Pyxidicoccus trucidator: one gene and its partner. The protein of the gene in region 1 interacts with the protein of each later gene in a pairwise test. Links are inferred from orthologs where the notes say so. Each region holds a gene or a part of one and is shown in the gene's direction. Other genes may lie near its edges.

What was found.
Region 2: the proteins of rho (region 1) and nusG interact in binary tests that used the Escherichia coli proteins (3 or more experiments, as listed by UniProt). The link is inferred for Pyxidicoccus trucidator from one-to-one orthologs.

What each region holds. Positions count from the first base shown.
Region 1 is NZ_JAAIXZ010000002.1:747,564-753,651, forward strand. The notes cover bases 1-2,931. They hold rho (transcription termination factor Rho), read left to right. Parts: upstream 1-618; coding sequence 619-2,244; downstream 2,245-2,931. Other genes in these bases: G4D85_RS09600 (AI-2E family transporter), read right to left, coding at 2,702-2,931. In the rest of the region: more of G4D85_RS09600, read right to left, coding at 2,932-3,928; G4D85_RS09605 (hypothetical protein), read right to left, coding at 4,076-4,534; G4D85_RS09610 (esterase/lipase family protein), read right to left, coding at 4,550-5,347; G4D85_RS09615 (hypothetical protein), read right to left, coding at 5,449-5,961; G4D85_RS09620 (glutamine amidotransferase), read right to left, coding at 5,980-6,088. UniProt on the Escherichia coli protein: Facilitates transcription termination by a mechanism that involves Rho binding to the nascent RNA, activation of Rho's RNA-dependent ATPase activity, and release of the mRNA from the DNA template.
Region 2 is NZ_JAAIXZ010000009.1:462,168-465,452, reverse strand. Bases 343-3,270 are described here. They hold nusG (transcription termination/antitermination protein NusG), read left to right. Parts: upstream 343-1,499; coding sequence 1,500-2,042; downstream 2,043-3,270. Other genes in these bases: rplA (50S ribosomal protein L1), read left to right, coding at 2,672-3,270; rplK (50S ribosomal protein L11), read left to right, coding at 2,188-2,634; secE (preprotein translocase subunit SecE), read left to right, coding at 1,057-1,500; rpmG (50S ribosomal protein L33), read left to right, coding at 691-855. Outside these bases: more of rplA, read left to right, coding at 3,271-3,285. UniProt on the Escherichia coli protein: Part of the processive rRNA transcription and antitermination complex (rrnTAC). The complex forms an RNA-chaperone ring around the RNA exit tunnel of RNA polymerase (RNAP).

The sequences.
Region 1 (6,088 bases):
GGTCGCGCAATCTAGAGCGCCTGACCGACATGGCGTGACGTCCTTCCGCGGATGCGTTGAAGCGGGCCCGGGCCCACCACCTTGGGGGTAGGGCACCTCGCGGAAGGGACGTTCCGTTCCGCCCACGGCCCCGCCCCGGGGCGGCGCGGGCCGGGGGCCCACTTCCTGGGGAGGGGGCGGGGGCCGGCCCCCGGTGATGGAGGGGGTGGGGTGGGGAAGGGGAGGCGGGGCCGGGGTGTTGCATCCGGACGCGGGGGCTCCACACGGCAACCCGCGGCGTCCTTGATTCGGAGGCCGGAACCCGCCAGGACGCCAGGACGTCCGCGGAAATGGGCCGGCCCCGCTCCCCTGTTGGCCATCAGGAAGAGGCGGGACCCCGGACAGCAAGGATGCCTTGACAGGTCCGGAGGGGGTCAATAACGTCCCCCGGCGGTTCATGGCGCAGGTGTTTCCCGGCGCCGTCTCTCCCAACCAACAGGCTCTCGCCCGCGCAGTCCCGTGCAGGGATTCCGGCGGAGCCGTCCTCCTGGAAGGTGCTTCCGAGGGCCGCGCGGACATTTCCCCGGCATACCCCCCGTCTGACTCCTCGGTCGCTCCGCTCCCCCAAGCGTTACAGCCATGCGTAAAGCCCGAACTTCGAGAGAAAAAGTCGCCGCACCTGACGTGGTCGCCGTCGAGGCGGACGCGGAGAAGCCCCGTCGCAAGCGCGCCGCGGCGAAGACGGTGGACCGGGACGACACGGAGAAGCCCACCCGGACCCGCCGCGCCCGACGCGACGACGACGAGGTCGCGGAGCCCGAGGTGGCCCCCGAGCCGCCCCGCCCGGTCCTCACCCCCATTTCCCGGCCCGTCCGCGACGACGACATCCAGGAAGCGCGCATCTCCGGTGGCGACGAGGAGCAGCCGGCCGCCACCCTGCCGCCCCCTCCGGAGGCCCCGGAGGCCCCCGCCTTCACGGAAGTCACCCGCGACGGCGCGCCGATGCAGGTCATCAAGCTGAATGACCTGAAGCGGATGAAGATTACCGACCTGGCGAAGATGGCCCACGACGTGGGCATCGAGGGCTACCAGGGGCTGAAGAAGCAGGACCTCATCTTCGCGCTGCTGGGCGGCATCGCCGACAAGCGCTTCGAGGTCCATGCGGAGGGCGTGCTGGAGCTCTTGAGCGACGGCTTCGGCTTCCTGCGCAGCGCGGACAGCGACTACCAGCCCAGCCCGGACGACCTCTACGTGTCCCCGTCGCAGGTGCGCCGCTTCAACCTGCGGCCCGGCGACACGGTGACGGGCCCCATCCGCCAGCCCCGCGAGGGCGAGCGCTTCTTCGCGCTCCAGAAGGTGGACAAGGTCAACTTCGCGGACCCGATGTCGGACGCGGCGCGCGAGCGCATCCTGTTCGACAACCTCACGCCGCTCTATCCGACGCGCAAGCTCAAGCTGGAGCATGAGTCGTCGGAGATGACCACGCGCATCATCGACATGTTCTGCCCCATCGGCCTGGGCCAGCGCTGCCTCATCGTCGCGCCGCCGAAGGCCGGCAAGACGGTGCTGCTGCAGAACATCGCGCACGCCATCAGCCGCAACCACCCGGACGTCTACCTCATCGTGCTGCTCGTGGACGAGCGCCCGGAGGAAGTGACGGACATGGAGCGCAGCGTGCGCGGCGAGGTGGTGTCCTCGACGTTCGACGAGCCCGCCACGCGCCATGTGCAGGTGGCGGAGATGGTCATCGACAAGGCCAAGCGCCTCGTCGAGCAGAAGTACGACGTCTGCATCCTCCTGGACTCGATTACGCGTCTGGCGCGCGCCTACAACACGGTGGTGCCCGCGTCCGGCAAGATTCTGTCCGGCGGCGTGGACGCCAACGCGCTCCACAAGCCGAAGCGCTTCTTTGGCGCCGCGCGCAACATCGAGGAGGGCGGCTCGCTCACCATCATCGGCACCGCGCTCATCGACACCGGCAGCCGCATGGACGAGGTCATCTTCGAGGAGTTCAAGGGCACCGGTAACTCCGAAATCGTCCTGGACCGGAAGCTGATGGAGAAGCGCATCTTTCCGACGCTGGACATCAACAAGTCCGGCACGCGCAAGGAGGAGCTGCTGCTCACTCCGGGCGACCTGGTCCGCATCACCGCCCTGCGCCAGGTGCTGCACCCGTTCACGCCGATTGATGCGATGGAATTTGTGCTCAAGCACATGCGTCCGACGCCGTCGAACGCCGACTTCCTCGGCTCGATGAACCGGTAAGCCACCGGGAAAAGGAGCGCCATGCGCCGCCCCCTGCTCGTCCGCCTGCTCACCCTTGTCGTGGGGATGACACTCGGAGGCCTGGCAGGGTGCGACCTTGGCACCTTGGACCCACCGGTGGGTGACCCTCCACCGGTGCTATCCAATCGCACCTGTTACACGGATGACGATTGCGTGGCCGACGCCTGCTGCGGCCTGGGCACCGCCGTGACGCATGCGGAGGACGGCCCGAGCTGTGGCGGCGTCTCGTGCACCGGGGGCTGCCCGGCGAACTCCATTGAGTGTGGCCGCTGCATCCCGACGTGCCGCCAATCGCGCTGCTCCGCCGCCTGCACTGCGGACCCGTGAGGGGTGAGCCCCGGCGGGCGTGCCGTGTCTGTCTCGTCCGCGACGATTGCGTGCGCCGGAGCGTATCTCTCTGGCGCCGCTCCCTTTGTCCCTGCCGGGTTTTCGATGCTCACGCCGCGGGAGGCCGCGCCGCTTGCGAGTCCACCGCGGCCACGGCCGCCGCCGGCTGGGCCTTGAGGCGTGCGTAGTCGAAGCACGCCACGAGGATGGAGGCGACGGGCACGGCGAAGAGGGCGCCCATCAGCCCGAAGAGCCGCTCCCCGGCGATGAGGGAGAAGGCGACGATGACGGGGTGGAGGTGCGCCGCCTGGCCCATGATTTTCGGGTTGAGGAAGTACGCCTCCAGCGCGTGGATGCCGACAATCCACGCGAGAATCGCCAGCGCCTTGCGGAAGTCGTCCGCGAGCGCGATGAGGACGATGGGCACCGAGCTGAGGATGGTGCCGAAGATGGGGATGAGGCTGAAGAGCGTGGCGATGGTGGCCAGCAGGAACGCGAACTTCACGCCGAACAGCAGCAGCCCCACGAAGGTGAGCGCGCCGTTGACGATGCAGATGGTGACCTGGCCGCGCACCACGCCGGACAGGGAGCGGTCGATGCGCTGGACGAGCTGGCGCGCGTCGCTGGCGAGCTCGGGCGGAATCAGCGTCCCGAAGTAGTGACGGATGGCCTGCGCGTCGATGGAGAAGAACGCGCCCACCATCAGCACGAAGAACAGCATGAAGACGCCGGCGGCCACTCCGGCGACGATGCTGCGCGACACGTTGACGATGTCACCCAGGTTCTCCTGCACCAGCGACGAGACGCGCTTCACCGAGTCGCCCAGCAGCTGCTCCAAATCGAGCGCGAGGCTGAACTGTCCCGAGCCGGCCGCGGCGTCGGCGCCCTCGAGCGCGCGCGTGGAGAGGGCCACGGGGATGCCCCGGTTGCTGAGCCACGTCTCGGCGCGCTGGGCCAGCTCCTGCACGTGCTCCGGGGTGAGCGTGTTCGCGAAGGCCATCGCGTCCCGGCTGACGCGGGCCAACTCCCGGTAGAGCTGGGGCACCAGCGCGACGAAGAAGAGGTACACGCCCACGAAGAAGCCGGCGTAGATGAGGAGGATGGCCACCCAGCGCGGCACGAGCCGGCCCGCCACCTTCAAGCGGGTGATGCGCGCGACGAGCGGCTGCACGAGGTAGGCGATGAGCGCCGCGCCGGCGAACGGCATCACCACCGAGCGGAAGGTGACCAGTGCCGCCACGACAGCGAGCCAGAGCCCCGCGAGGATGAGCAGTCGCTTGCGGCGGTCATTCGTGGGAGCGGGGGACGCGCTGGAGGAATCCAGGGGATGCAACATGGGAACGGGCTTACGGCAGTGCCTCCCCCCTGACAAGTGCAGGCGCTCCCCGGTGGCCTCCCGTGACGCGGGTGTCGGTGCGGAATCCCTGTAGCTCTACAGCCGGGCCGGCCGGGAAGCAGGCAGGCAGGGAGCCCGGGCGGGCCTTCAGGCCTGGGGCGTCACCACGGGCCTCAGCTTCGCCTCCAGCCTGTCCAGGCACTCGCGCATGTGCTTGCGCTTGACGCGGCCCTCGGTGGCCTCGCCCAGGCCCGTCATCTGCTCGGTGAGCCAGCGGCTGAGGAACAGCAGCGGCATCCGGTCGTCCGGCCCCAGGCCACGCTCCAGGTAGCGCTTGTTGCGCATGTACTCGTCGTACGCGTCCGCCTCGTGTCCCAGCTCCCACCGCGTCAGCCGCAGCGCCTCCGTGTACACGGCCGGCGCCGGTCGCGGGTGGGGCTCGGTGAAGAGGGGCGCGAAGCTTCCGCCGGTGTCCAGGTCCAGCTCCTCCACTGGCGGAGGCCACTGCTGGAGGTCCTTGGCCAGCAGCTTCGCCACCTCCTCCATGAGGTGGTCCAGCAGGGTGACGGGCTTGAGGTCGAAGAGGTGGTCCCAGCGCGAGGGCATGCCTTCTTCTCTACCTCAAGAGGCGGAGGCGGGCTGCGGCAGCATGCGCAGCACGGGTGCCGGCTCGCCATAGCCCAGGGCGAGCTCGCGGCGGATGACCTCGTACACCGCCCGCCGGGTGAGCAGCTCGCCGTGCCCCACGCCGGGCACCTCAAGGTTGAAGACGTTGGCCTGTCCCTCCATGTCCACCATGGCGGAAGGCCAGGGCGTCACCCCGTCATCGCGCGAGTAGAGGGACACCAGGCGCACGCCGCACGGGAAGGCCCCCGTCCGGAGCTCCTTGAGGAAGGGCGACACGGGCGTGAGCTGCCACATGCTGCGGCTGAACCAGCCCAGCGTCGCGCAGCCCAGGTACGCCAGCCGCGAGCCCCGGTGCGGCGTGCCCAGGGTTATCAGGCTGCGCACCCGCTGGTCCCCGCCCAGCCGCTTCACGTAGTAGCTGCCGATGAGGCCGCCCTTCGAGTGGCCGATGATGGTGAGCGGCCCCATGCCGGGGAAGCGCGTGTACATGCGCTCCACCTTCTCGCGCACCTTCCGGGCCAGCACGTCGATGCCGTAGGTGTTGAAGCGGTCCATCGCCCCACCGAGGTGGATGGACCAGACGCAGTAGCCGTCGCGCCTCAGCCGGTGCTCCAGCACCTCGAAGACGCGCCGGGTGCTGAAGAAGCCGTACAGCAGCAGCACCGGCTTCTGGCAGTCCGTGAAGTTCGTCTTCCGGACGATGCGGTTGGCGTTCGGGTCCAGGTGGACGTAACCCGCGAGGTCCCGAAGCTGGCGTTTCCAACGGCGATAACGCAGGACGAGAGGGTTCATGTCTCACTTGAGCGCCCGGAGCGCTGCATGTGAGCACGATAGGGAGCGTGCCCTGCGCCTGCCGGCCTGTCCGCCGCGTCGGCGCGGGCAACGCGCGCTGCTCAACGTCCGGCGTCGGCTCCAGGGGTGCCAGCGTCGGGAATCCCACCATCTCCCGTCCCCGCGTCCCGGGTTCCCGCGTCCATGCCGCCGTCCCCCGTGCCGCCCAGGCAGCATGCTGGCACCCGGGTGAAGTACAGGCCCGCCTGAGAGCAGGGGACGCGGATGTTCCGCAGGTAGGCGCTGCAGCCGGTGACGAGGCGGTCGCCCTCGCACACCGGCGGAGGCGCGTCCGCGGGGTTGCAGGCCGTCCGCTCCAGCGCGCACACCGCGCGCGAGCCATAGAACCGGGAGTCGGTCCGGTTGCCCGGAACGACGGTGCAGGTGGCGCCCTCGCCGCAGTCCTGCACGGTGGGCCCGGTGGAACAGGGGCCCACGGCGCAGGCGGTCTCACAGTTGAGGGCCTCCGAGTCGTCGCAGCGCGGGGCCTGCGCGCACAGGTCCCCTCCCGAGCAGGCGGCGGTGAAGAGGACACAGACGACGAGGAGGCCAGTCAGCGGTGTGGGACGCGGCAAGTCGAGCCTCGGTGCAAGTCAGGTGAAGCGCTCCAGGAAGTTCAGCAGGATTTGCCGGCCGGAGGGAGTGGGAGCGAGGCTCGCGAGCAGCTGGGGCACCCGCTCCCCCGGGGCGGCGCCTTGCGCG
Region 2 (3,285 bases), on another replicon or contig:
CATCCCCACCCCGGTGCGCGCCACCGACAAGCCCTTCCTGATGCCGGTGGAAGACGTGTTCTCCATCGCCGGCCGTGGCACGGTGGCGACGGGCCGCGTCGAGCGCGGCATCGTCAAGGTGGGCGAGGAAGTCGAAATCGTCGGCCTGCGTCCCACGCAGAAGACCGTCGTGACGGGCGTGGAGATGTTCCGCAAGCTGCTGGACCAGGGCATGGCGGGCGACAACATCGGCGCGCTGGTGCGTGGCCTGAAGCGTGAGGACCTGGAGCGTGGCCAGGTGCTGGCCAAGCCGGGCAGCATCACCCCGCACACCAAGTTCAAGGCGCAGATCTACGTCCTCTCGAAGGAGGAGGGTGGTCGTCACACCCCGTTCTTCAAGGGCTACCGTCCCCAGTTCTACTTCCGCACCACGGACGTGACGGGCACGGTGAAGCTGCCGGACAACGTGGAAATGGTGATGCCGGGCGACAACATTGCTATCGAGGTGGAGCTCATCACCCCGGTGGCCATGGAGAAGGAGCTCCGCTTCGCCGTTCGCGAGGGCGGTCGCACCGTGGGCGCCGGCGTCGTGGCCGAGATCATCGAGTAACTTGCCTGGGCGGCCTTCGGGTTGCCGGGCTCAACAGTCCCGATTCGAGGGGAGGGCTCCTTCGTGGTAGCCTTCCCCTCTCGTATCTGGTGAGGTAGGTCATGCCGAAGGGCAATCGTTCCATCATTTCGCTCGAGTGCACTGTGTGCAAGGAGCGGAACTACACGACCACGAAGAACAAGCGGAAGAGCCAGGACAAGCTCGAGCTGAGCAAGTTCTGCCCTCGGTGCCGCAAGCATCAAGACCACAAGGAAGGTAAGGTCTAGGTCGGTAGTTCCAGGGAAGGTTCTAGGCCAGTAGCTCCAACGGTAGAGCAGCGGTCTCCAAATCCGCGTGTTGGGGGTTCGAATCCCTCCTGGCCTGCCAACTCTCAGTGGGAGCGGGGCCCCCGGTACCTGGAGGTACCGGGGGTTCCTGTGTTTTCGCAGTCCCACGTTTTCGCATCCGTAGTACCCCAGTGAGGCACCATGGCGACGGCATCAGAGGCCAGCCAGCAGGCTAACCGCTCGGCAATGGACCCGAAGCGGCTCGTGGTCATCTTCTATCTCCTCGCCGGCATCATCCTGGCCCTCTTCCTGGAGCGTGTCTTCGGGTTGCTCTGGGCCCGGTTTGGCTGGGGCGACCCCGTCCTCATCGAGGGCATGGACTGGAAGGTGTCCACGCTGATTGGCTACCTGCTCGCCGTGGGGTTGGCCGTTGGCGCGTACTTCCATCCACGCACCCACACGCTCTCGCTCGATGTGGCTTCCGAGCTGATGAAGGTCACCTGGCCGACCTGGTCGGAGACCCGGGCGTCGACCATGGCCGTGGTCGTCGCCTCGCTCGTGGCCGCCGTACTGCTCTTCTTCATCGACACCATCGCCTACAACTTGATGGTGGAATGGCTGCCCAGCGTGTGGGGGAAGCTGTAATGGCGATGAAATGGTACGTGGTCCATACCTACTCGAACTTCGAGAACCAGGCGAAGAAGAGCCTCGAGGAGAAGGTGCGCCTTGAAGGGCTCCAGGACCAGTTTGGCGAAATCCTGATTCCCATGGAGCAGGTCGTCGAGATGGTGAAGGGTGAGAAGAAGACGTCTCGCCGCAAGTTCTTCCCTGGCTACATCTTCGTGCAGATGGAGCTGAACGACCGGACGCTCCACCTGGTGAAGAACACGCCGAAGATCACCGGCTTTCCGGGCACGGCGCAGCACCAGAACCCGCTGCCCATCTCCGACCAGGAAGTGGCCCGGCTCACCTCGCAGATCTCCGAGGGCACGCTCAAGCCGAAGCCCAAGGTGCAGTTCGACGAGGGTGACACGGTGCGCGTCATCGACGGCCCGTTCGCCAACTTCAACGGCACGGTGGAAGAGGTCAACGCGGAGAAGGGCCGGGTCAAGGTGCTCGTGAGCATCTTCGGCCGCGCCACCCCCGTGGAGCTGGACTTCATGCAGGTGGAGAAGACCACCGGTTAGCTCGTGTTTTCGCGGCGCGCCCTCCATCTGGAGGCCGCGCCGCACGCGCTTCCGTGCCCGGTGACGGGCGCGGACCCATGGGTGGGAGGGCCTCCCCGTCTGGCGGCCCGCTGGTACCACCCCCTCGAAAGGCAGTCGTCAGCCGATGAAGAAGGTCACAGGACAGGTCAAGCTGCAGATTCCCGCCGGCAAGGCGAACCCCGCCCCGCCGATCGGCCCCGCGCTCGGTCAGCAGGGCGTGAACATCATGGAGTTCTGCAAGCAGTTCAACGCCAAGACGCAGGCGGAGGCCAAGGAAGGGCTCATCATCCCGGTGATCATCACCGTGTATGCGGACCGCTCCTTCACCTTCATCCTGAAGACGCCTCCCGCGGCCATCCTCATCAAGAAGGCGGCGGGCCTGCACACCGACAAGAAGAAGGGTTCTGGCGCGAAGAAGCCGGGCAAGGAGAAGGTGGGTCAGATCACCCGCGCTCAGCTCGAGGACATCGCCAAGAAGAAGATCCAGGACACCACCGCCGCGTCGCTCGAGGCCTGCATGAACACCATTGCTGGCACCGCGCGCTCCATGGGCATCGACGTGGTCGGCTAGGCCGCCGCCCACCCCACTCACGACAAGGATTTCTGTCATGGCTCAGAATGGGAAGAAGTTCCGTGCGGCCGCCGCGCTGGTGGACCGCGAGAAGCGTTACCCGATCTCCGAGGGCTTCGCGCTCTTGAAGAAGACGGTGGAGGCGCGTGCCTCCAAGTACGACCAGACGGTGGATGTCGCCATCAACCTGGGCGTGGACCCGAAGCACGCGGACCAGATGGTCCGTGGCGCCGTGGTGCTCCCGCACGGCACCGGCGCCACCGTGCGCGTGGCCGTGTTCGCCAAGGGCGAGCGCGCGACGGAGGCCGGCAACGCTGGTGCGGACATCGTCGGCGCCGAGGACCTCCAGAAGCGCATCGAGGAGGGCTTCCTCGACTTCGACACCGTCATCGCCACCCCGGACATGATGGGTGTCGTCGGTCGCCTCGGTAAGGTGCTCGGCCCCCGCGGCCTCATGCCCAACCCGAAGGTGGGCACCGTCACCATGGACGTCGCCAAGGCCGTTCGCGACGCCAAGGGCGGTAAGGTCGACTTCCGCGCCGAGAAGGCCGGTATCGTCCACGCGAAGATGGGCAAGGCCTCCTTCGAGCAGGACAAGCTCGAGGCCAACTTCAACGCGCTGGTGGACCTGGTGATGAAGCTCAAGCCGGC